3 regions of the Thalassotalea crassostreae genome follow, and region 1 is predicted to be linked to each of the others. Evidence: predicted binding sites of a transcription regulator. Region 1 holds the regulator's gene; each other region holds the start of a gene.

Evidence for each region. Region 1 encodes sigma-54, which starts transcription at its own class of promoters, with help from an activator protein. Its sites were predicted from a motif close to GTTGGCACGNNNNTNGNNT; they were not measured.
Region 2: the regulator sigma-54 is predicted to act here: its motif matches at 4,234-4,252, upstream of glnA (glutamate--ammonia ligase).
Region 3: the regulator sigma-54 is predicted to act here: its motif matches at 5,223-5,241, upstream of LT090_RS10170 (DUF3192 domain-containing protein).

What each region holds. Positions count from the first base shown of each region.
Region 1 is NZ_CP017689.1:562,316-570,568, reverse strand. It holds gene LT090_RS02535 (outer membrane protein OmpK) at 1-527, opposite strand, end outside; gene LT090_RS02530 (calcium/sodium antiporter) at 797-1,768, shown strand; gene LT090_RS02525 (KpsF/GutQ family sugar-phosphate isomerase) at 1,789-2,763, shown strand; gene kdsC (3-deoxy-manno-octulosonate-8-phosphatase KdsC) at 2,777-3,325, shown strand; gene lptC (LPS export ABC transporter periplasmic protein LptC) at 3,322-3,888, shown strand; gene lptA (lipopolysaccharide transport periplasmic protein LptA) at 3,878-4,414, shown strand; gene lptB (LPS export ABC transporter ATP-binding protein) at 4,452-5,180, shown strand; gene LT090_RS02500 (RNA polymerase factor sigma-54) at 5,343-6,839, shown strand; gene hpf (ribosome hibernation promoting factor) at 6,864-7,151, shown strand; gene ptsN (PTS IIA-like nitrogen regulatory protein PtsN) at 7,154-7,606, shown strand; gene rapZ (RNase adapter RapZ) at 7,615-8,253, shown strand, end outside.
Region 2 is NZ_CP017689.1:321,467-329,719, forward strand. It holds gene glnG (nitrogen regulation protein NR(I)) at 1-799, opposite strand, end outside; gene glnL (nitrogen regulation protein NR(II)) at 799-1,881, opposite strand; gene LT090_RS01510 (DUF4124 domain-containing protein) at 1,972-2,496, opposite strand; gene glnA (glutamate--ammonia ligase) at 2,763-4,169, opposite strand; gene LT090_RS01520 (tetratricopeptide repeat protein) at 4,619-6,085, shown strand; gene typA (translational GTPase TypA) at 6,298-8,121, shown strand.
Region 3 is NZ_CP017689.1:2,380,353-2,388,605, forward strand. It holds gene sthA (Si-specific NAD(P)(+) transhydrogenase) at 1-161, shown strand, start outside; gene LT090_RS10145 (AMP-binding protein) at 449-2,122, shown strand; gene folD (bifunctional methylenetetrahydrofolate dehydrogenase/methenyltetrahydrofolate cyclohydrolase FolD) at 2,289-3,146, opposite strand; gene LT090_RS10155 (Mpo1-like protein) at 3,288-3,593, opposite strand; gene LT090_RS10160 (GCN5 family acetyltransferase) at 3,643-4,281, opposite strand; gene LT090_RS10170 (DUF3192 domain-containing protein) at 4,742-5,110, opposite strand; gene LT090_RS10175 (hypothetical protein) at 5,361-5,678, shown strand; gene syd (SecY-interacting protein) at 5,724-6,275, opposite strand; gene queF (NADPH-dependent 7-cyano-7-deazaguanine reductase QueF) at 6,386-7,234, shown strand; gene ppnN (nucleotide 5'-monophosphate nucleosidase PpnN) at 7,556-8,253, shown strand, end outside.

The sequences.
Region 1 (8,253 bases):
CCGCCCATATAACCGTTTGTGCCGGAACCAGCATAGGTTTGATTTTCAATGTGGACTCCTAAAAATGGCTTAATCCAAAAACCTGATTCAGTAAAGATATCGTAGCTAGCACCAATGACTAAGTTTTGATCGAAAAAACCTCCCGACGCTTCGGTAAAGCTATAAAAATGGGAATAAAGGTTCCAATTTGATTCACCGATATTGACTGCTATAGAGCCTTTCATTGCAATGCGAAAACCCGAAGTATCATTTGCTCCTTCTGTTCTACTATTTTCGGCATTCTCCAAATCAAAGAAACCATAAACATCGCCCCAATCAAACCCTGCGCCGCCTTCGACTTCCAAATAAATAAAATCTTCTTTTGGCCCACCAAGACCGCCAATATTGGGGTCAGTCCGATCTTCGGCTTTATCAGTCCAATCTAAGTAGTTAATAGATGCATCTGCAAAACCATAAAACTGTTCAGCTTGCGCATACGAACTCACCAACAATGTCGAAGTAACAAACGTAATTAATGCTGTTTTCATAAATAAACCCTGTATCGTCTTTATTGTTATTTATTAATGGAAATCATTTCGTATTTTAGTCAAAACAATTTCATGCCATACCCAAAAGCTTATTTCGTTTTCTAAGAATTGCCAATTTCACTGATATTTTTACACCAAAAAGCGATAAAAATGACTCACAAATCAGAAAAGTTGCAAGAATTCAGCAAAAACTGTAAGAATTTTTCAATAATTCTTTTAATTTAATGCATTTACGGCGACAATTTAAACTTAATGTTTTGGAGCTCTCAATGTTCATTGAAATTTTAATATTAATAATATCCCTTGCAGCATTAGTTTATAGTGCCGACAAATTTGTCTTTGGCGCGGCAGCAATAGCCAGAAATTTTGGTATTGCACCGATGATTATTGGCTTAACAATAGTTGCCATGGGCTCTTCGGCTCCAGAAATGATCGTCGCTGCGACAGCCGCGTTACAAGGGTCTTCTGATACGGCAATTGGTAACGCCATTGGCTCAAATATCACTAACATAGCTTTAGTGCTCGGTATCACCGCTTTATTCAAGCCACTTCTTGTTTCATCGATGACGCTGAAAAGAGAAATTCCAATTTTGCTGGTTATCACGTTAATTGCCAGCTATATGCTATTTGATTTAAATTTCACCTTTATTGAAGGGGTGATTTTGATGGTAGGTTTTGTTGCCTTCATCAGTATTTTATTACTCGTTTCACTCAAACAGCGTAAATCAAACAAAATCGACGATCCGATGATCCTTGAAGCGGAACAAGACATTCCTGAGAATGTAAAAACTGCCGCGGCAATGTTCTGGTTAACATTTGGCATTATTTTATTACCTCTTAGCGCTCACTTTTTAGTAGATTCTGCAACTTTTATAGCTAAAGCTTTCGGCATCAGCGACTTAGTCATAGGTTTAACAATCATAGCGATTGGCACCAGTCTTCCTGAGCTTGCTGCCAGTGTTATGAGTATTATTAAAAAAGAAGACGACCTAGCAATGGGTAATATTATTGGCTCAAATATCTTCAATATTCTTGCAGTCCTTGCACTACCTGCTTTAATTGCACCTGGCACAGTTGATAGTGAGGTCGCAAGTCGAGACGCTCCGTACATGATAGGCACAACCTTTTTACTATTTTTGTTATGTTTTAGTAGAAGTGGCCAGTTTAGAATTACGCGCATGAAAGGCGCAGTATTGTTTATTGGCTTTATTGCCTACCAATATCTAATATTTAGTCAGTAGAATGGCTAAGAGAGATTTTAATGCCAAACGCAGAACAATTTAAAAATAATGCCGCTAAGGTTATCGATATAGAACAACAAGCTGTTGCTAATTTACACAAGTATATAGATGACAGTTTTACCGATGCTTGCAAATTGATGTTTGAATGTCAGGGCAGAGTTATCGTAATAGGTATGGGTAAGTCTGGTCACGTTGGCGGTAAAATTGCGGCTACTCTTGCAAGCACTGGTACGCCTGCATTTTTTGTTCACCCTGGCGAAGCAAGTCATGGCGACCTAGGGATGGTAACTAAAGATGATGTGGTATTGGCAATTTCCAACTCTGGCGAAACCGGTGAGTTACTGCAGATAATTCCGGTAATCAAACGCATCGGGGCTAAATTAATTTCCATGTCAGGCAACACTGAGTCAACATTAGCACAGTTAGGTGATACCCATATTTGCATCGCCGTACCGCAAGAAGCATGCCCTTTAGGATTAGCGCCAACATCAAGCACAACAGCAACATTAGTTATGGGGGATGCTTTGGCCGTCGCACTACTTAATGCCAGAGGTTTTACTGCTGATGACTTTGCATTGTCACATCCCGGTGGGAGTTTGGGTAAACGTCTATTATTAAGACTGACCGATATCATGCATAGTGGTGAACGATTACCAGTTGTGAACGAAGCGGCGTTAATCAAAGACGCTTTAGTTGAAATGTCGAAAAAGGGGTTAGGTATGACTGCTATCGTCGACAATAATAGTATTTTAACTGGTTTATTTACCGATGGTGATTTAAGGCGTATTCTTGATGAACAAGTGAACATTCATCAAGATCCTATTAGTAGCGTTATGACTAAAAAACCTATTGTTGCCAAGCAGGAAATGCTTGCAGCTGAGGCATTAAAGGCGATGGAAGATAAAAGCATTAACGGACTCATTATTGTTGACAATAAACATCAACCAATTGGTGCAATGAATATGCATGATATTCTAAAAGCAGGAGTAATATAACTTGTCGAAAACATTGGTAAATACTCTCTATGGGCAAGTTCCAAGTGAAACGCTCAGCATTGCCAAAAACATAAAATTGCTAATCTGCGATATCGATGGCGTATTCTCCGACGGCCGAATTTACTTAGGTAACGATGGTGAAGAATTGAAAGCCTTTAATACCAAAGATGGTTTTGGCATTAAAGCACTCGGTGACAGCGGCGTCGAAGTAGCCGTTATAACTGGCAGAAAGTCTAATATTGTTGAAAACAGAATGCGCTCATTAAATGTGAAGCATATAGTACAAGGACAAGAGGATAAGTTGCCTTCATTGAAAAAAATTGCAACTCAATTAGAACTTAATGCCGAACAAATTGCCTATATAGGTGATGATGTTCCGGATTTACCTTGCATTAAGCATGTTGCTTTAGGCGTTGCCGTGAATGATGCTCATCCATTAGTAAAACAAGGGGCTGATTACAAAACTTTTAACAATGGCGGCTGCGGTGCTGTAAGAGAGTTAACCGATCTTATCATGCAAGCCCAAGGAACGCTTTTAGACGCGAAAGGTAGTAGTGTATGAGTCGATTGCATGGTATCTCTACCATAGTTTTTGTTATTGCGTTAGCCATTTATGGTTACATGCAATGGCAGCAATCGCAAATAACAGTACCTATAATAGTGAATGAAGAAATCTCTCCAGCATTTGTCGCAAAAAAATTAAGTACCAGTCAGTATGACGCCCAAGGTCAATTAGTTCATACAATTTATGCTGAGAACATGACTTATTTTAGTCAAGATAATCAAACCTTATTTGAGCAACCTCAATATACCATTTTTCCGAAAGACAATAAGCCAACATGGACCTTAAGTGCAAAAACAGGTTCATTAACAAAAGGCCATTTGCTTTCGTTAAACGACGATGTAAAACTTGTTTCCTCTGAAGAAAACGGTTTAGTCTCTGAAATTTATGGCCAGTCATTACTAATGGACTTTAACACTAACATTATCTCTACCGAGCAAACTATAATAATTAAAGGCAAAGACTTTAGAATGTATGGCAGCGGCTTAGAAGTAGATATCAATACAACTAAAATGACGTTAATTAATCATGAACAAACAATTTATAAAAAACATGAATCGTAAATTATCACTTTCATTATTCGCTTTGCTTACTGCAACTTTTGCAAACGCTGCAGAAGTTGATTTTACACAAGAAATTAAAATAGTCGCGAAAAAACAATCAAGCGACTTAAAAAACAAAATTGCTAGCTATATGGAGGATGTAAAAATCACCCAAGGAAGCTTAAATATAGAAGCCGATATAGTGCAAGTGAGCAATGATGCAAACAGTGAAAGCAAGACTTACATAGCTCGCGGTAAACCAGCAAAATTTAGTCAATTACTCGATGATGGACAAAAGATTGAACTACAAGCAAATGAAATAAGCTATTCACCTTCTTCGCAGATGATCATTATAAAAGGTAATGCAAAGGTCAGCCAAGAAGGTAGTATGGTGCAAGGCGATATTATCACCTACAACATTGCTACCGAACAACTAAGTGCTGAAAGTACTGAAGCGGTTACTACAATATTGAAACCGGAAGCTAAAAAAGCGGTTGATAAAAAAACCGAAGAAAAATTAGATAGCACAATCGAAAACAATCAATAAATAAATAAATAAATACATTAAGTGATAAAAGAAAGCGATGACAGCAACTTTAAAAGCAGAAAATTTAGCCAAAGCCTATAAAGGCCGAAAAGTGGTAAAAGATGTCAGCATAACAGTGAACGCTGGACAAGTTGTAGGGCTGTTAGGACCAAATGGTGCAGGTAAAACCACCTCGTTTTATATGATTGTTGGCCTAGTTCCTTCCGATGATGGCAAAGTAAGTTTAAATGGTGAAGATTTAACCCTGCAACCTATGCACGAAAGAGCTCGTCAAGGTATAGGTTATCTACCACAAGAAGCATCGATATTTCGGAAATTAAGTGTATTTGACAATATTATGGCGATATTACAAACCCGTAAAGATCTCGATGACGTTGGCCGTCAAGAAAAGTTAGAGTCATTGGTAGAAGAGTTTAATATTGGACATATTGTTGAAAACACAGGGCAAAGTTTGTCAGGCGGCGAGCGACGTCGTGTTGAAATCGCGCGCGCGCTAGCGGCCGATCCACAATTTATATTGCTCGACGAACCTTTCGCAGGTGTTGATCCTATATCGGTTGGCGATATAAAAAAAATAATTTTACACCTCAAAGCGAGGGGGATTGGCGTACTTATTACTGATCACAACGTTAGGGAAACTCTTGATGTCTGTGAGCATGCGTACATTGTAAGCCATGGAGAATTAATCGCGGAAGGCAATGCTGAACAGGTGCTTAGTAACCAACATGTTCGAGATGTATACCTAGGTGAAAAATTCACGCTATAGTTAGTAAAGTGATATTTAAGATATCAAAGTAATTTTAATTAAGTAATGCTCTCTTTTATAATTATTACAGCATTACTTTTCACGCATTAAATTTAATTTTTGACAATAGAGTCAATATTTAAATTAATTTGCATAAATATTTTTTGGAATTGTTTTTCGACAATGAGACCTAGTCTTCAGCTCCGAATGGGGCAACATTTAACCATGACACCGCAATTGCAGCAAGCAATCAAATTGCTGCAATTGTCTACTCTCGACCTGCAACAAGAAATCCAAGAAGCTCTTGATTCGAACCCACTTTTAGAAGTTGATGAAACTGGTTCGAATGAATCAGATAGTGAATCAGGTAATGAGTCCATTGAACAAATATCTTCCGCAGAAGCTAGCCTTGATGGCACTGAAGATGCAGCACCTAGCAGAGATGAAATTTCGACAACAGAAGCCTTAAATAAAACCGAAATCCCAGAAGACTTATCGGTCGACAGTACCTGGGAAGAAAGCTTTAGTGCGGGTACATCTAACACTGGTATAGCAGCCAGTTCCGATGATGATTACGTCTATCAAGGCGAAACCTCAGATTCCATTCAAGACCACCTATACTGGCAAATGGAGTTAACCCCATTTACCGACACTGATAAGACAATTGCGACTACCATTATCGACGCTATCGATGACAGCGGCTATTTAACAATCACTGTCGAAGACGTGTTAGAAAGTCTCGGCGATGAAGAAGTAGAATTAGATGAAGTTGAAGCAGTATTAAAACGTATTCATTTATTCGATCCTATTGGCGTTGGCGCGCAATCAATTGCAGATTGTTTACTCATTCAATTATCACAGTTTGATAAAGACACGCCACATTTAGACGACGCAAAGAACGTTATTGAAAATCATATTGATTTACTCGGTAATCGCGATTTTAGAACCATTATGCGCAAAACTAAGCTTAAAGAAGATGAGCTTAAAGAGGTCATGCGATTAATTCATACGTTAAACCCAAGACCAGGTGATGCGATAGCCAAAAGTGACGAACAATATGTCATTCCTGACGTCAGCGTATTTAAGAAAAATGGCCGGTGGACAGTAGAATTAAACCCAGACACAGCGCCAAAATTAGGCATTAATCAACAATACGCAGCACTGACTAAAAGCAAAACCTCAGAGAGTGATGGCCAATTTATTCGTACCCACTTGCAAGAAGCTAAGTGGTTTATCAAGTCACTATTAAGTAGAAATGAAACCTTATTGAAAGTATCAAACTGTATCGTACAAATGCAGCAAGCTTTTTTTGAGCATGGACCAGAAGCGATGCGTCCAATGGTGTTAAATGATATTGCAGAAGCTGTTGAAATGCATGAATCTACAATCTCACGAGTAACGACAAATAAGTATATGCATACACCTAGAGGTATTTTTGAGTTGAAATACTTTTTCTCTAGTCACGTAAGCACTGAAAGCGGCGGAGAATGTTCTTCTACAGCGATTAGAGCGTTAATTGGAAAATTGGTTGAAGCTGAAAAACCAAGCAAACCATTAAGCGACAGTAAGATAGCTCTATTATTGTCCGAGCAGGGAATTAACGTTGCAAGGCGAACTATTGCTAAATATAGAGAAGCATTAGGAATCCCGCCTTCGAATCAAAGAAAGAGCTTAATTTAAACCGATAAAATAAGGATACAGCTTATGCAAATTAATCTATCAGGTCACCATGTTGAAGTTACCGATTCTATGCGTTCATATGTGAATCAGAAATTTGAAAAATTGGAACGACATTTCGATCATATTAATAATGTGTATGTTGTATTGAAAGTTGAAAAACTGCAGCAAATTGCGGAAGCAACGATTCACTTAAATGGTGGTGAAATATTTGGCTCCGCAGACCATGAAGATATGTATGCAGCTATTGATAGTTTAATTGATAAACTTGATCGTCAAGTTTTAAAGCACAAGGCTAAATTGTCTAAACACTAATTATGAATTTAAGTAGTATTCTAACCCCCGAACGCACACTTTGTGGCGTTAGGGGAAATAGTAAAAAAAACGTTCTGGAACAAATCAGTAGAGTTGCTTCGACTAAAATTAAAAGTTGTGATGAGAAGGCTTTACTCAATAGTTTAATGACTCGTGAAAAGCTTAGTAGTACTGGTATCGGTAATGGAATAGCAATTCCACACGGTCGAATAGATAACTCAGAGCAACCTATCGCAGTTCTCGTTACCACCGAATCAGCTATCGCTTTTAACGCTATTGATGATAAAAAGGTTGATATATTTTTTGCCTTATTCGTTCCCGAAGACCATTGCCAACAGCACTTAGAGACTCTGGCGAGTATTGCTCGTTTGTTAAGTAACAAAGACATCAGTAAACAAGTTAGGCGTTGTGAAACTTCTACACAACTATATTCACTTATAGAACGAAATACTTAAGGGTAATTATGAAATTAATCATTGTCAGCGGTCGCTCAGGCTCAGGTAAAACGGTTGCCCTCAGGGTACTAGAAGATTTGGGCTATTACTGCGTTGATAATATTCCGGTAAATTTACTACCAGCATTAACTCATACTGTAATTAACGACTATGAGAACGTTGCTGTTTCCCTCGATGTCCGTAACTTGCCTAGCAACCCTGATGACGCTAGCGAAATTATTGATTATTTACCCAATACAGTAGAATTAAGCATTCTGTATTTAGACGCAGACAATGATGAGTTGATTCGTCGATTTAGTGAAACCCGTCGACTCCACCCGCTAATCAGACAGAACATGGCTCTTGATCAAGCGATCGAATTGGAGAAAAAATTATTAGATCCGGTCGCTAGTCGTGCGGATTTATATATAAATACCACTAAGCTGACACCACATCAATTAGCCGATTTAGTGCGCGAACGAGTTTTGGGTACAACATCAGGTAAACTGGTTATTGTTTTTGAGTCCTTTGGCTTCAAATATGGAGTGCCATCTGATGCAGACTATGTGTTCGATGCTAGGTTTTTACCTAATCCATTTTGGGAGCAAGGGTTGAAAGCCTATAACGGCCTAGATCAACCGGTTAAAGATTTTCTACAAAGCCAGGCT
Region 2 (8,253 bases), 240 kb from region 1:
CACCTACACGATAAAATTGACCATCCGCTAAAACACGAAGCAGTCGCGTTTGCACTTCCAATGGCATATCGCCAATTTCATCTAGAAACAGGGTACCGCCGTGTGCTTGTTCAAAGCGCCCTTGGCGCACGGAGTTGGCACCAGTAAACGCACCTTTTTCATGACCAAATAATTCAGACTCAACCAAATCTTTTGGAATCGCCGCCATATTAAGTGGAATAAAAGGAGCGCTTTTTCTTGGACTATGCATATGTAACGCGTGAGCCACTAATTCTTTACCTGTTCCTGATTCGCCATTAATTAATACACTGATACTCGAACGTGATAATCGACCGATTGCTCTGAATACTTCTTGCATCGCTGGTGCTTCACCAATAATACCTACGGCATTAGAAGATGCGTTAGATTTGGCTTTCTTCTCATTTTGTTCATCGGCGTGGGTGATTGCACGTTTTGTTAGTGCCATTGCTTCGTCAATGTCAAACGGTTTAGGCAAATATTCAAACGCGCCACCTTGATAAGCATTAACCGCACTATCCAAATCAGAATGTGCAGTCATAATTATTACTGGTAAATCAGGGTATTTATCATTGATGATTGATAACATTTTCATGCCATCCATTTTTGGCATTCTGATATCAGAAATAATTACCTGTGGCTGGCTAAAATCAAGAGCGGCAAGTAAATCGTCAGCATTGCTAAATGATGCACAGCTAATCTTCTCGCCGTTGAGAGCTCGCTCTAATACCCAGCGAATAGAGTTATCATCATCAACAACCCAAACTTGTTCCATGTTCATCATTTATCTCTCTTAGGTAGTGGTAGTAAAATTGTGAATTCGGTATGGCCAGGAAAACTATGGCAACTTAACTTCCCGTTATGTTGATGAATCAGTGTTTGAGCTATAGAAAGTCCTAATCCTGTACCATCGTCACGTCCGGAAACCATTGGATAAAATAAAGTATCCTGAATTTCAGGTGAAATACCTGGACCGTTATCAATAATGGCAATCTTAACGGCTGTTTTAACTCGTTTACCATTAATTGTTTGATTGGTCGCGATTCTGGTTTTTAATTTGATCGTTCCATGCTCATCGAGCACTTGAATGGCGTTATTGATTATATTTAATAATGTTTGCTGTAACTTTTCTGTATCAAGTTCTATATCGGGAATAGACGGATCATAATCGCGACTAATATCGATTTCTTTCGGATTATTTAATGTTACTAGCTGATAGACCTTTTCCAGAACTTGGTGGATATTATGAAATTCAAGTTTTGGTAACTGATTAGGGCCAAGTAAACGATCGACTAAGTTTGTGAGTCTATCAGCTTGCTCGATAATTAAATTGGTAAATTCTTGCTGCGGCTCTGCGATTTCTTTTTCAAGTAGTTGAGCTGCTCCGCGAAGTCCACCAAGCGGGTTTTTAATCTCATGAGCTAAACCGCGAATCAAATCTCGAGCGGCTATCCATTGTTGCTCTTGAAACACTTCTGCACTTATTTGGCGTTGCTTATCAATGCGCTTACATTCAATAAGTAAATGTTCATTGCCATTGAATACAGCAACTGAAGCAGTGACTTCTAAGGTAATATGATAATTCTCAATAAACTCAAATACGACTTCTGAATCGGTGAAATCCTGTGCTGATGATAACACTTGTAATAATCGATCATTGGTCAGACTCGAATAGGTAAAAATACCTAGAAATGGTTGCTGATACAGGCGATTAAGGCTTTTTGAAAATAGCGCTTCTGCTGACGAGTTTAAATATTGGATGTTTAAGTTCTCATCCAAAATGACTACGGCAGTAACTAGTTGACCAACAAGTTGTTGACTATAGAGGTTTCTTATTTCTTTTAAACTTACGTTTGTATACAAGGTCTTCTCCGTTGCACCAATTTGGTGCGGCCATTTATTGTAGTGTAATAAATAGCGGGCGTATTTGCACCCGTTTAGAGAAAAAAGTGGTTAATTAACTCGTGCACGGTGCAAGTAAACTGTTCTTTGTTTACTTGATGCAATAACCTTGCCTTGATTGTTCAAAAGTTCCAATTTTATTTTATGCTCGCCACGATCGACGTCTCGAAGGATAAATACAGAGCGAGTTTGTGGCTCACCGTGTACTTCACCATTAAATACTAAACGTACTTTAAAGCCTCGTTTAAATACTGGTGCAACACGTCCTGAGATATAAATAGAGCCTGAGTTATCTCTAATTGTTGCATGGTCTTCAGGTTGACTGATTGCAACTTGATAGTCCTCTGCGACAACTCTTGGGGTCGGAGTTAGGATTGAAGTGTCTACATTTGAAATGATAGTGTTTTTCTCAGTGATTTCAATTTCTTCAGCGATATCTTCTTTGCCTGGTTTAGGGCTATCAGAATAGACTAAGTCGCCATTTGCGTTGCGCCAGACATAGATCTTACTTGACGCAGCCAATGTTGGCAGTGTCATTGATAATATAATCAACGCTGTTAATGCGACCCTTAGCATTTATTTTAATATCCTTTTTTAAATCACTAATGTTAATTTAACTAATTAAAGCCAATTGTGCTAGTAAATTGTCTCACTTTTTACTGTAAGAATTTAACCTAACTCATTGAATCAGGTTGATCTTTAACGTTTGTTAGGGTTTTAGTATTGTAGCCAAGTAGTTAAGACAACAATTAGCCGCGGCAATTTCTGCTATTAAATAGCAAACACTAGCGCAATAAAAAAGCCCGCCGAAGCGAGCTTTTTTGTTTTTAACTAATTGCTGATTAACAGCTGTAGTACATTTCAAACTCAACTGGGTGAGTTGTACTGTTTAACTTCTCAACTTCAGCACGTTTAAGATCAATGTATGCTGCAATCATGTCGTCGTCCATAACGCCACCAGCTGTTAAGAAATCTTTATCAGCTTCAAGAGCGTCTAATGCTTCTTCAAATGATGCTGCAACTTGTGGAATTGCTGCTGCTTCTTCTGCTGGAAGGTCGTATAAATCTTTATCCATAGCATCGCCAGGGTGAATTTTGTTTTTGATACCGTCAAGGCCAGCCATTAACATTGCAGAGAATGCTAAGTACGGGTTTGCCGTTGGATCAGGGAAACGTACTTCGATACGACGAGCTTTCGGGCTAGGTACCACTGGAATACGAATAGATGCAGAACGGTTACGAGCAGAGTATGCAAGCATAACAGGTGCTTCGAAACCAGGTACTAGACGCTTGTATGAGTTAGTTGAAGCGTTAGTGAAAGCGTTTAGTGCTTTAGCGTGCTTAATGATACCACCAATGTAGTATAAAGCTGTCTCAGATAAACCACCGTATTGATCACCAGAGAACAAGTTAACACCGTCTTTAGCTAAAGATTGGTGAACGTGCATACCAGTACCGTTATCACCAACTAATGGCTTAGGCATAAATGTTGCTGTTTTACCGTATGCGTGAGCAACGTTATGAACAACATATTTGTATATTTGAACTTCATCAGCTTTGCTAACCATAGTGTTAAAACGACAAGCAATTTCGTTTTGACCACATGTTGCAACTTCGTGGTGATGTGCTTCAACAACTAAGCCCATTTCTTCCATGATTAAACACATAGCTGAACGTAAATCTTGAGATGAATCAACAGGAGCTACTGGGAAGTAACCGCCTTTAACACCTGGACGGTGACCAGTATTACCGTCTTCATAGTGAGTTGCACCATTCCATGCAGCTTCTTTGTCGTCAACTTTGTACATTGAACCAGACATGTCTGTGTGGAATTTAACGTCATCAAAAACGAAGAACTCTGGCTCTGGACCAATTAAAACAGTATCAGCGATACCTGTAGAACGCATGTACTCTTCTGCACGCTTAGCTACAGAGCGAGGGTCACGAGAGTAACCTTGCATAGTTGCAGGCTCTAAAATATCACATGTAATATTTAATGTAGCTTCTTCAGTGAATGGATCTAGTACTGCTGTAGAAGCATCTGGCATTAATACCATGTCAGATTCGTTAATACCTTTCCAACCAGCGATTGAAGAACCGTCAAACATTTTACCATCTTCGAAGAAATCTTCGTCGATTTGATGATGAGGAATTGAAACGTGTTGCTCTTTACCTTTTGAATCAGTAAAACGTAGATCAACGAATTTTACATCGTTTTCTTTGATTAAATCTAATACTGCTTGTGACATGAACGTCTCCGTAAGTTTCTGCAGGTTATAATTAAAATGTATAAACATTAAGTTATGTTTTCTAAAGCTAGAATCGTGCCAAGTTTTTAAACGCCTATTATTACTACTTATTTTAAAAACGTAATGATTAAAAACCTTATTGATGGATCATGTTGGTGCGTCGTTGCACTTATATGGTGCACTAATTTGGTGCGATGTAAAAGCGCATTAATAATGTGTGCTAAAAAGGAATTATAATTATTTTAAGGTCGAGTACTTGCTCTGCAACTAAACTAAAGAATTCAATGCCATTGTTCAATGTAAAGTTACGCAAATATTGTGAATATTCGAATTTAGTTGTTATACACTGCAATTTCATTTTTGAAATACTAAAAATAAAACTAATAAAAAGCTCGAATAAAACTACTATGAAAATTAAATCATTATTAATCGTTTATTGGTGCGCAATAATGTGCACTTTATTTGTATATAAAGCAGAGGCGATCAATGTCGATTTGGCAAATCAGTTATTTCATGATGGTGAATATCAAAAAGCTAAAAAAGAATATTTACTAGCAGTCAATAGTGGTAATCCGGCAATATATTATCAACTTGGAATGATTAGCCTAAAAGAAGACACGCCGAATAAAGACATCAATGCGATAATCTGGTTTGCCCTAGCGGCAGAACAAGATTACGAAAACTCGGCACAAATATATTCTGAAATAATGTCTAATATTGCCCCTTCAGAACGAGAAAAAGTAATTGCTATAGTGGCCAAGTTTAAGAGCTCTTATGGGATTGAAAAGGTTAAGAAAAAATACTATCCAGAGCTTAAAGATGAGCAACTAAAAAATAAAATAAGTTTTGAGAATAGCACTGATTCGAGTAATCATTTTGAGACTACCGAATTGTTTGAAGACGATTTTGAACAATCGTTTGATGATGAAGACCCTAGCGTATTTGAAGACGATTATGATTCTGGTTGGACGGACAATACTTTTGCCCGCCAACAACCACGAAGCATTGAAAATCGAAATTATTTTTTAGTTGTTGATTACGACGTTGCCCCTGATGGTTCGAGAAGAGATTTTTCCCCTGTGCAAGTGATTGGCAATCCCAGAAAAGGTATTGAACAACTCGCCCATTCTCCACTGTCTACTCCAATGCTAGATAATAATAGCGTTAGCTTTGTTCACCGAGCATATCTAGGCGTTGCTAACTATTCAATCTTTCAAATCAGAAAAGAATTTCCATCGCTATACAGCAAAATCCGGAAATTAGTGAGTCGTTTAAAAGGAAGTGACGTTGCAGATGAGCAATATAAACTTGCTCTTATCTATAGTTATTTCACTTGGCTGAAAATTGAAGATCAACAAATTGAAGAATTGCTTCTAGACGCCGCCAATAAAAATCATGCACGAGCTCAGTTTGAGTATGGGATGAAACTTTACCGTGAACAACGTGAAATAAAAACGTCGTTAAAATGGATAGAAAAAGCTGCGCAAGCTGGTGTATTTGATGCTCAATACCGACTAGGTAAGTTACTATTGGATAGTCCGTTTGTTAAAAATGATCAAAGCAAAGCGGCTTTCTGGTTAAATGCAGCAGCTTATAATGGTCACATGATGGCGCTTAAACATTTAACTTACCTTAAACTTGACGCGAACGTCGATGAATTAATTGATGTTAAACAAGCTATTGAAAATTTAGATGTAATGCAAAGTACTTTTAAGGATGATCCAGAGTATTATTATCTACGAGCACTTGCCTATAGAAATAAAGAATCTAGACGTTTGGATTTAGCAGTAATCTCCATGCGCGAAGCTATTGACCTTGCCGACGACTACGGTTGGGATGTCACTGAATGGCAAAATATGCTCAAGCAATGGACGTCGGGTGGTTCGGTCACGATTGCTGAAATCGAGGAAGGATAATTCGATATTTGAACTAAAGTAGAGAGAGTATTGATTTTAACTGAATACTCTCCTCCATCTCTCAATACTCTACAATTCATCTCTTTTCCAATTCCAACTGCTATTTTTATGCCTATTTATAGCAATTGAATACAAAAAAGCTCAATACATAGCTTATGTTTTAGTCTATAATACGCGCAAAATTATACCCCTTGGGCTAATAAAGGCTAAATATAGTGCTAGATAACTTACGTAACATTGCGATAATCGCTCACGTTGACCACGGTAAAACTACTTTGGTTGATAAACTTCTTGATCAATCAGGAACTCTTGACTCTCGTGCAGATCATGACGAACGAATCATGGATTCGAACGACATTGAAAAAGAACGTGGTATCACCATTCTTGCAAAAAACACTGCAATCAACTGGAACGAGTACCGTGTAAATATTGTAGATACTCCTGGTCACGCCGATTTCGGTGGTGAAGTTGAACGTGTTATGTCAATGGTAGATTCTGTTTTACTTATCGTTGATGCACAAGAAGGTCCTATGCCGCAAACTCGCTTTGTAACTAAAAAAGCATTTGCCCAAGGTCTTAAGCCAATTGTTGTAATTAACAAAATTGACAAGCCAGGTTCTCGTCCTGAGTGGGTTATGGATCAAGTTTTCGATTTGTTTGATAACTTAGGCGCTACTGATGACCAACTTGATTTCCAAGTGGTATATGCATCAGCAATCAACGGTTGGGCATCTATGGATGCAGATGAAGAAGGCACAGATATGACGCCTTTATTCCAAACTATCGTTGATCAAGTACCTGCACCAGATGCAGATACTGAAGGTTCATTCCAAATGCAGATCTCGCAACTTGATTACAGCTCATACTTAGGTGTAATTGGTGTTGGTCGAATCACTCGTGGTTCAGTTAAACCAAACCAACAAGTAACGGTTGAAGGGTCAAACGGTAAGATTCATAACGGTAAAGTGGGTAAGGTATTTGGTTACCTTGGTCTTGAGCGTCACGAAGTTGAAAAAGCAGAAGCTGGCGATATCATCGCTATCACTGGTTTAGGTGAGCTTAAAATCTCTGACACTATCTGTTGTCCAAATGAAGTTGAAGCATTACCGCCATTGTCGGTAGATGAACCAACTATCAACATGACATTCCAAGTAAATACTTCTCCATTCTCAGGTCAAGAAGGTAAATATGTTACTTCACGTAACATCAAAGATCGCTTGGAAAAAGAGCTTGTTCATAACGTTGCATTACGTGTTGAGCAATTAGACGATCCAGACAAATTTAAAGTATCTGGTCGTGGTGAACTTCATTTAGGTATCTTAATTGAAAACATGCGTCGTGAAGGTTACGAATTAGCGGTATCTCGTCCAGAAGTTATCATGCGCGAAGTTGATGGCCAAATGGAAGAACCATACGAAACAGTGACTATTGATGTTGAAGAGCAACATCAGGGTACTATCATGGAGCGTATGGGTGTTCGTAAAGCTGAACTTACTGATATGGCCCCAGATGGTAAAGGTCGTATCCGTATGGACTTCATCATGCCATCTCGTGGTTTGATTGGTTTCCAAACTGAATTTATGACTATCACTTCAGGTTCCGGGTTGATTTACCATACATTCCTACAGTACGGTCCACATAAAGGTGGTGAAATCGGTCAACGCTTAAACGGTGTAATGATTGCAAACGCAACGGGTAAAGCACTGACAAACGCAATCTTTAACTTACAATCACGCGGTCGTATGTTAATTGGTCACGGCTTAGATATTTACGAAGGTCAAGTTATCGGTATTCACTCACGTGATAACGACTTAACCGTAAATGCTCTTAAAGGTAAGCAGTTAACGAACGTTCGTTCATCGGGTACTGATGAAGCACAAACATTAACGCCGCCAATTATCATGTCTTTAGAGCAAGCGCTTGAATTCATCGATAATGATGAGTTGGTTGAGGTTACGCCAGAGAGCATCCGTATACGTAAGAAGTTCTTAAAAGAGAGCGACCGTAAACGTGAGTCTCGCCCTAAAAAAGCTTAATTAGCTTTTCAATTAGTCAATAAAAAGCCAGCTTATGCTGGCTTTTTTGTGTCTCATAATAAAGCTCTCACTAGATTGAGTTTTCTATTGATAAACAATCGCCTATTTTTTGACGCTTTATATCGCATTTAA
Region 3 (8,253 bases), 1.8 Mb from region 1:
GTGAAAATGCTGCTGAGATCATTCACATCGGTCAAGCTATCATGCAGCAAACAAATGGTGGCAATAACATTGATTATTTCGTTGAGACAACGTTTAACTACCCTACTATGGCTGAGGCATTTCGTGTAGCAGCTCTAAATGGCTTAAACCGATTATTTTAAAACTTAACTAATTTAACAGTTGAATAAGAAAGGCATATCTGCAAAATATGGCCGCTATCATAAAAGGACGTTCCTGTTGGAAGGTCCTTTTTTTTGGCCAAATTTAGCGTTAACTATAAAACAGGTTTCTTCTACTTAAGCAGAAATCGAATTTCTGTTGCCAATAAAATGGCTCACAATGATAACCAATCTATCCCTATAGACAGGTACATTGGTTATCAAATAATTATACTTGAATGACACCCACCACATATTTCACTAGAAAATATGCTATTTGAGGAAGAATAATGACAACATTAACCCAAAGTTATATGACCGGTGAAGGCAATGGACAATTACTCTATGAAACGATAGGTAATTGTTTCGATCGTATTGCCGATCAATACCCTGATAACGAAGCACTGGTAGTTCGATATCAAAATATCCGTTGGAGCTACGCTCAGCTACAACAAGAAGTTAATAAATTAGCGACGGGCTTATTGTCGTTAGGTATTGAACCCGGCGATCGTGTTGGTATTTGGGGACCAAACTCATACGAATGGGTTCTAACTCAGTTAGCCACAGCCAAAATTGGCGCCATCATGGTATGTATTAACCCCGCGTATCGTTTGTACGAATTAGAATACGCATTAAACAAAGTTGAATGTAAAGCGATTATTAGCGCAGAAAGCTTTAAAACTAGTGAATACCTAACTATGTTAGCCGAGTTAGCGCCTGAACTTTCAAGCTGTAAACCAGGTAAACTAAACTCTAAAAAGCTTCCTCATCTAAGCACAGTGATCCGCATGGGTGTAGAGCACACTCCTGGGATGTTAAATTTTGCCAGTGTTTGCGCAATGGGCGGCGCCGCAAGCACCCAACGACTTGCCGAGTTAGCCATTGAGTTACAGCCAGACGACGCCATTAATATTCAGTTCACTTCCGGAACAACAGGTAATCCTAAGGGCGCGACATTAAGTCATAACAATATTTTAAACAACGGTTTTAATACCGCCAAAGGAATGCAATTTACTAATGACGATAAACTCTGCATTCCTGTGCCTTTATATCATTGTTTCGGTATGGTTTTAGGCGTATTAGCCTGTGTAACTACCGGTGCTACTATGGTATTCCCCGCTCAATCATTCGATTCTCGTTCAACATTAGAAGCCGTTCATAAAGAAAAATGTACAGCCTTACACGGCGTACCGACTATGTTCGTGATGGAACTAGATCACCCTGACTTTGGCGATTATGATGTTAGTTCCCTGCGCACTGGCGTTATCGCTGGCGCACCTTGTCCTGAAGAGCTGATGAACAACATCATTAATAAAATGCATATGGATAGTGTGGTGATCGGATACGGTCAAACTGAAGTTAGTCCTATTAACAATATGACGCTACCAGATGATACTTTAGAAAACCGCACTCAATCTGTTGGTCGAGCTATCCCCTATGTAGAAATCAAAATAGTGGATGAATCAGGACGTGTATGCGCAATCGGTGAGCAAGGTGAGATTTGTACTCGCGGATACTCGGTAATGTCGCATTACTGGAATGATGAAGAAAAAACCGCTGAAACGATTAAAAATGGTTGGTTGTATTCCGGCGATTTAGGCACCATGGATAAGCATGGTTACATAAAAATTACCGGTCGTATCAAAGATATGGTGATCCGCGGCGGTGAAAATATTTATCCTCGTGAAATTGAAGAATTCCTATATACCCATGAAAAGATCTCTGAGGTTCAAGTCTTCGGCGTAGTAGATGAAAAAATGGGTGAAGAAGTTTGTGCATGGATCCAATTGAAAGAAGGTGAAACAGCAACTGATGATGAAATTCGTGATTTCTGTAAGGGTCAAATAACCCATTTTAAAATACCCCGCTATATTCGTTTTGTTGATGAATATCCGATGACAGTAACGGGCAAAATTAGAAAAATAGATATGCGTGAACAAATGGCAAAAGAGCTATACGGTTAATTTACTCATTCTCAAACTTAGTTATTCTTTCTTTACTGAATGAATAACTGATTGAATAAGTGAATGAATTACTAAATTAAAAAAGGCGACTCTTTGAAAGTAAAGAATCGCCTTTTAGTATTTTACGCTTTTAGTTTTAGTATCAAGCTTTAAGTATCAACTATTTCTAACTCGCGTTGCGTGCCGCTTCAACGGTATTTTTCAACAAGCATGCGATTGTCATTGGGCCAACGCCGCCAGGTACAGGAGTTATTGCACCTGCTATCGGCTCGACATTAGCATAATCAACATCCCCTACTAACTTAGCTTTACCGTCGCGTTCAATGCGGTTAATACCAACATCAATTACCGTCGCACCTGGTTTTACCCAATCAGCTTGGACAAACTCAGCAATACCAACAGCAGCAATAATAATATCAGCTTGGCGACACACTGCGCCAAGATCTTGGGTTCGAGAATGGGCAATAGTAACGGTACAATTCTCTTGCAATAATAGAAGAGCGACTGGCTTACCTACAATATTAGAGCGACCGATAACAACCGCATTTTTGCCACTTAAGTTATCGCCTAGGGCTTTTTTAGCAAGGATAATACACCCCTGTGGTGTACACGGAACTAATGCACCAGGTTCACCATTAACAAGTCGACCTGAATTCATCGCATGAAAACCATCAACATCCTTTTCAGGAGCAATTTTAGCGATAACAGTCGTTTCGTTGATGTGTTTAGGTAAAGGTAATTGTACAAGAATGCCGTGCACTGAATCATCATTATTCAATTCATCTAATACGTTCAGCAATTTTTGTTCTGTTGTTTCTGCTGACAATTTGATTTCATTTGAAATCATGCCAACTTCTCGCGTTTGCTTTACTTTATTACGCACGTAAACCTGACTCGCAGGGTCTTCTCCAACAAGAACAACGGTAAGTCCTGGGGTGATATTTTTTTCGTCTTGTAATTGTTTTACTTGTGCAGCGAGCTCAACTCTTAGGTCGGCAGCAGCTTGCTTTCCATCAATAATCATTTTTATTCTCTAACTCTATTGCTATATAAATTTTTAATCATTTAAAAAGAGAAAGTATGCCATTAATTGCACCTAGTTTCTGTGCTTAATTTCACATTTTTTTAACTAAATATGGAAAGTTGGTGGTTTAAGCGAATAAATTTAAAATTTCTTACCTAAAAGAAAATCTTTAAACATCACCCAATCACCAATAAATGAATATAGAGGGTATTGAAATGTGGCAGGTCTATTTTTTTCATAAACAAAGTGGCCAACCCAAGCAAAGCCATAGCCGATAACAAGAGGTAACCACAACATCTTTAATTGGCCGCTAAAAATGGCATAAAGCAAAATCACTAATGCTGTGGTTGAACCAAGATAATGCAACAAACGACAAGTAGGATCTTGATGCTGGCTTAAATAAAACGGATAAAATTCCGCAAAACTGTTATATCGTTTGGTGGTCACGCATAGTCCTTATTGTAAAATCGTTTAAGTTTATTCCGTTAACTTAAGCTTATTGCTTCCGATAATGGATCATCAGTGGTCCTGTTACATTACCAACTGTCACTTCTTTTACTGGTGTGTAGTCACACTCACTAAAGAACTCTTTATACTTTTCTGTGGTTACGTACACAGCCACACCTTCACTGTCTTGGTGGTCCTCTAAGACAGTATTTACCGCAGCCACTAGATAATGACCAAAACCATGATGCTGGTGCAAAGGGTGAATCGCAATAAATGACAGCATATGAAAGCGCTGCATTGGCACTGCCGCTAAAATTTGCTCTTCTTTTTGGATCATTTGTTTAGTGCTTACAAAACCGGCTCCTAGCATCATTTTCAAGCGCCAATGCCAAAATCTATCGGAGCCAAAACCTGCATCAGGGCCATTTAAACATGCAACCCCCACTAATGCCTCGCCCATATAAAGCCCTAAAATCGGCTGCTTTGCTTGCCAAAATGCCGCAAGCTCTTCGCGAATAGATGCTCTAAGTTTTTGTTCGTAGTCACCGCTGCCATTACTGAATATATCAACAAATACAGGGTCGTCATGATAGGCTTGATACAATAAAGATGCTGCCAGCTTTAATTCTGGCGCAGTTAAATAGGCTGCTCTTATTTCGTTTTCTGTAAGAACTTGAACATCATTCATATATCACCACTCGCTTATAATTCTTTTGTTTGATTGCGTTGTCGATTACGAAACTTTTATTATTTGTTAGGTCTAGCTTAGTGCTAAGTTTTATTGTTAGTTTTTATTTTGATTACTAATTTCTTTAGATCAATTTTTTATTATTACTCGCATTTGAATCGGTATTGATTTGAAAAAAGCCTAGATAAGTTAGCTTTTTATTCTTAATACTTTTCGACAACGGATTATCACCATAACAAGATTTTAACAAACTGGTCAAATTTGAATCATTTTTAAATAACAACAGCATCTTCAATATAGGCGAATTAGGTTTTGACGAGAATAAAACCTTAGCAACAAAAAAACACGATGCAAGCATGAAACAGCTAGCATCGTGTTTTATAAAGCAATATAAGGTAAGTCCGATAGAGGCGAGGATCTAATGCCGCTATTGCTACAACTATTAATTAGTTATATCTACTTATAGCTGCTGAAGTGCAGTATCACCCCAGCTAGTTAACACACCATCTTTAAATAATAACGGTGTGCATTCATCTTTAGTTGTCATACCGTCTGAATGTTTTCGCATTGTGCGGTAGAATAGAACTTGAATCGTTTCGCCTTCCTTAGTGTAAGTTTCGTTAAAATCTGGAACACCAAATTGGTTTTTTACTTTATCAATCGGCGTATTTAGCGTTAAGTTAGCGATCTGAGAACGATTATCGCGTTCGCGGTCTTCGTGATCTACAGATGAGTTGTATTTACCATCACCATCGGCAACGATGATACAACCTGTTAATCCTAAAGTAAGTGGTGCAAGTAACAGTAACGTAGCTAAAGATTTTTTCATAATTTCCCTCTTGGATATTTTTTTTGTATTACGTTTCTAAAATTAAACTCAATAATCTAGTTTTATAAGAATGTTTTAAACTAAATTACCTAAGTTACTTAAGTTATCTATTAAGCAAATCGCTTGCCAATTTTTTAAGCTGTTGTTTTTACAGGAATTAACAAATAACTGTAAATTAAAATGATGACAAGGTTAGCCATTTTCGCTACTATTTAAGCAAATTAACACACAAAAATTTAACAACTTAATAATGATAATTAGTGCCGAAATTTACCGAATAGCCACACGCCTTTCTAATGAAGGCAAAACACCTAGTGTCGCTTTAATCAAAGCAAACCTTGGTCAAACTTTACCACTTGCACAAGTAATAAAAGGATTACAGAATTGGCAAAGTAATCCAGAGTTAGGCAATGTAGAAGCGAAAGAGAAAGCGGAGCCTCTTAAAGAATCGGACATAGACAATGATCTAGCAACAGCAATTGAAAATGCAACTAGACCACTTGTGCAACGAATTGAACAATTAGAAGCAAAATTGGAAACAATAGAACGCCAACTGTCAAACAAATAGGGCCTATTAATCGTTAACCCAAATAATCGCTAGTCCCAATATTAGTTAATCCAAGCTCAGTAGCTGAAAAAACTCGCTAAGATTATTGGCGAGTTTTTTATTCGGCTCACATCCTACCGGCTCAGCCCATACTTCACCGCTTTGGTTATGTATGACAAGATTAATTTCTTCTGCGTCAGTTACTGCGAAAAATACTGTTAACTCTTGTTTCAGTCTGCGCTTCATCAATACATGACCAATAAGGTTTTGTTGTAAACGCTCAAAATCATCTTTATTCCAAGCAAACAACAGCTCTAGCTTCCCTTCGCTGCAGCTTGCAGGTATTGACTCAGAGTATATTTGTGAGAAATAGGTTTTGATATCCGGATGCAATTCAACTTCAAGTGCCTTTTCAACATTATCGAAAGAAACGTTTACGTCCATTGCAACAGGTTGCCACTGAATATTACCTTCTTTGTCGGCTTCGCCTGTTTCGCAAGGGGAAATCCAATCACTATCCTGCTCTACCATTGGTAAATGCTGATGCTGCTGTTTAAAGTGGTTGATATAAGATTGACTAAATGTAGAAATTATCTCGGCTAAGCTGTTGTTATTCATGGTCATACGTTAAAATAAAAGCAATGTAACGCCATTATAGCGATTAGTTGAAATGAATGACACCATTTCACACAGCCACTTAACGACAACGAATTTTATAGTATAAATTTATGAGCCTATATCAAAATGCCGACGAACTAAAAACTTTAGTGCTAGGTAAAACCACAGATTACAAAAGTGAATATGCACCGGAGTTATTACAAGGGGTGCCTAGAGCGTTAAATAGAGAAGACTTAGATCTAGATGGCGAGCTACCTTTTTATGGCGAAGATGTTTGGTATGGTTACGAATTATCTTGGCTAGAGCCAGGTGGTAAACCTAAAGTTGCTGTAGCTGAATTTCGTTTTTCCTGTAATAGCGTTAACTTGGTAGAGTCAAAGTCTTTCAAGCTTTACCTCAACAGTCTTAATCAATCTAGATTTGCTGATAGCGCTGCCGTTGAAAAGACTTTAACCGAAGATTTAACTAAAGTTGCACAAGGTGATGTCACGGTAACGCTTTTTGATGTTGATGACTGCCCTCCTCTTGCTATATCCGCTATAGACGCAGTCAAAATTGATGATATTGATTTGACCATTGATGGGTTTGAATTTGATCGGGAGATATTAAAAACCGCTTGTGCAGACACCTCAGATATTGTCGAAGAAAAGCTGGTCAGTCATTTGTTAAAGTCTAATTGTTTGATCACCAACCAACCTGATTGGGGAAGTGTGTATATCAGCTATAAAGGCCCTGCCATTAACCATAAAGTGTTACTTAGCTATATCATTTCATTTCGAATGCACAATGAATTTCATGAACAATGTGTCGAGCGTATCTATACCGACATAATGGAGTTTTGTCAGTGCCAATCCCTTACTGTTTTTGCCCGTTATACTCGCCGTGGAGGATTGGACATTAACCCTTATAGAAGCAGTGAAAACAACACCGCGCCGAGAAATAGAACGCTTCGTCAATAACAGTGTTTTAATCGAGTTAACAAGCTTAAGTATTGCCTTGATTAGATTCTTGCAACATCTGTTTACGTTTTAACGTCTAGCTACGCTTCTCAAACATTGAGAAATACACTAGACTTAAAAATAGTCCTAATAGCTTATATATTTTTCGTTAAGCTCTTATTTAATAAGAACAAATTTTGAACAAACGAAGAACAAATGAGAATAATAATTTTCATCTCAATCGTTAATATTAGGTTTATTAAAGCGGCACATTCATTTTGTATGAAGCGTTTTTTCAAAAACGTATAACAATCTCAAGGGTGTCGCCATTAAAGGTGTGCTATGCAAATAGAAATTAACCCGGTTGGTAATATGTGTTTATTATCACCCCTAGAAGTTGATCAATTACAACATTCGGCCAATTCACAACTCTATCAGTTGTATCGCAACTGTTCTCTTGCCGTGCTTAATGTTGGCAGCGATACAGATGATGCTGAAGCAATATACGCCGCCTATAAAGATTTTGATATTCAGGTATTAAAGCGAGAGCGCGGGGTGAAACTGCGATTGATAAACCCTCCATCTCATGCATTTGTTGATGATAAGCTCATTGTCGGTATCAAGGAGCAACTTTCTGCAGTACTGCGCGATATATTGTTTATAAACTCTCGCTATCTATGTACGCCACCGCCAAGGCCAACAAATTTAATCACTCATATGGTATTTGATATCATCCGCAATGCTGATGCCATCAAGCTCGATAGCACACCAGCTATTATCACCTGTTGGGGAGGCCACTCGATTAACGAGGAAGAATATAAATATACTAAAGAAGTTGGTTATCAATTAGGTTTACGTGGTATCAACATCTGTACAGGTTGTGGACCGGGAGCGATGAAAGGGCCAATGAAAGGGGCTACATTTGGTCATGCTAAGCAACGAAATTATGCAGGCAGATACATCGGTCTAACAGAGCCTAGTATTATTGCCGCAGAGCCACCAAATACTATCGTCAATGAACTAGTGATAATGCCTGATAT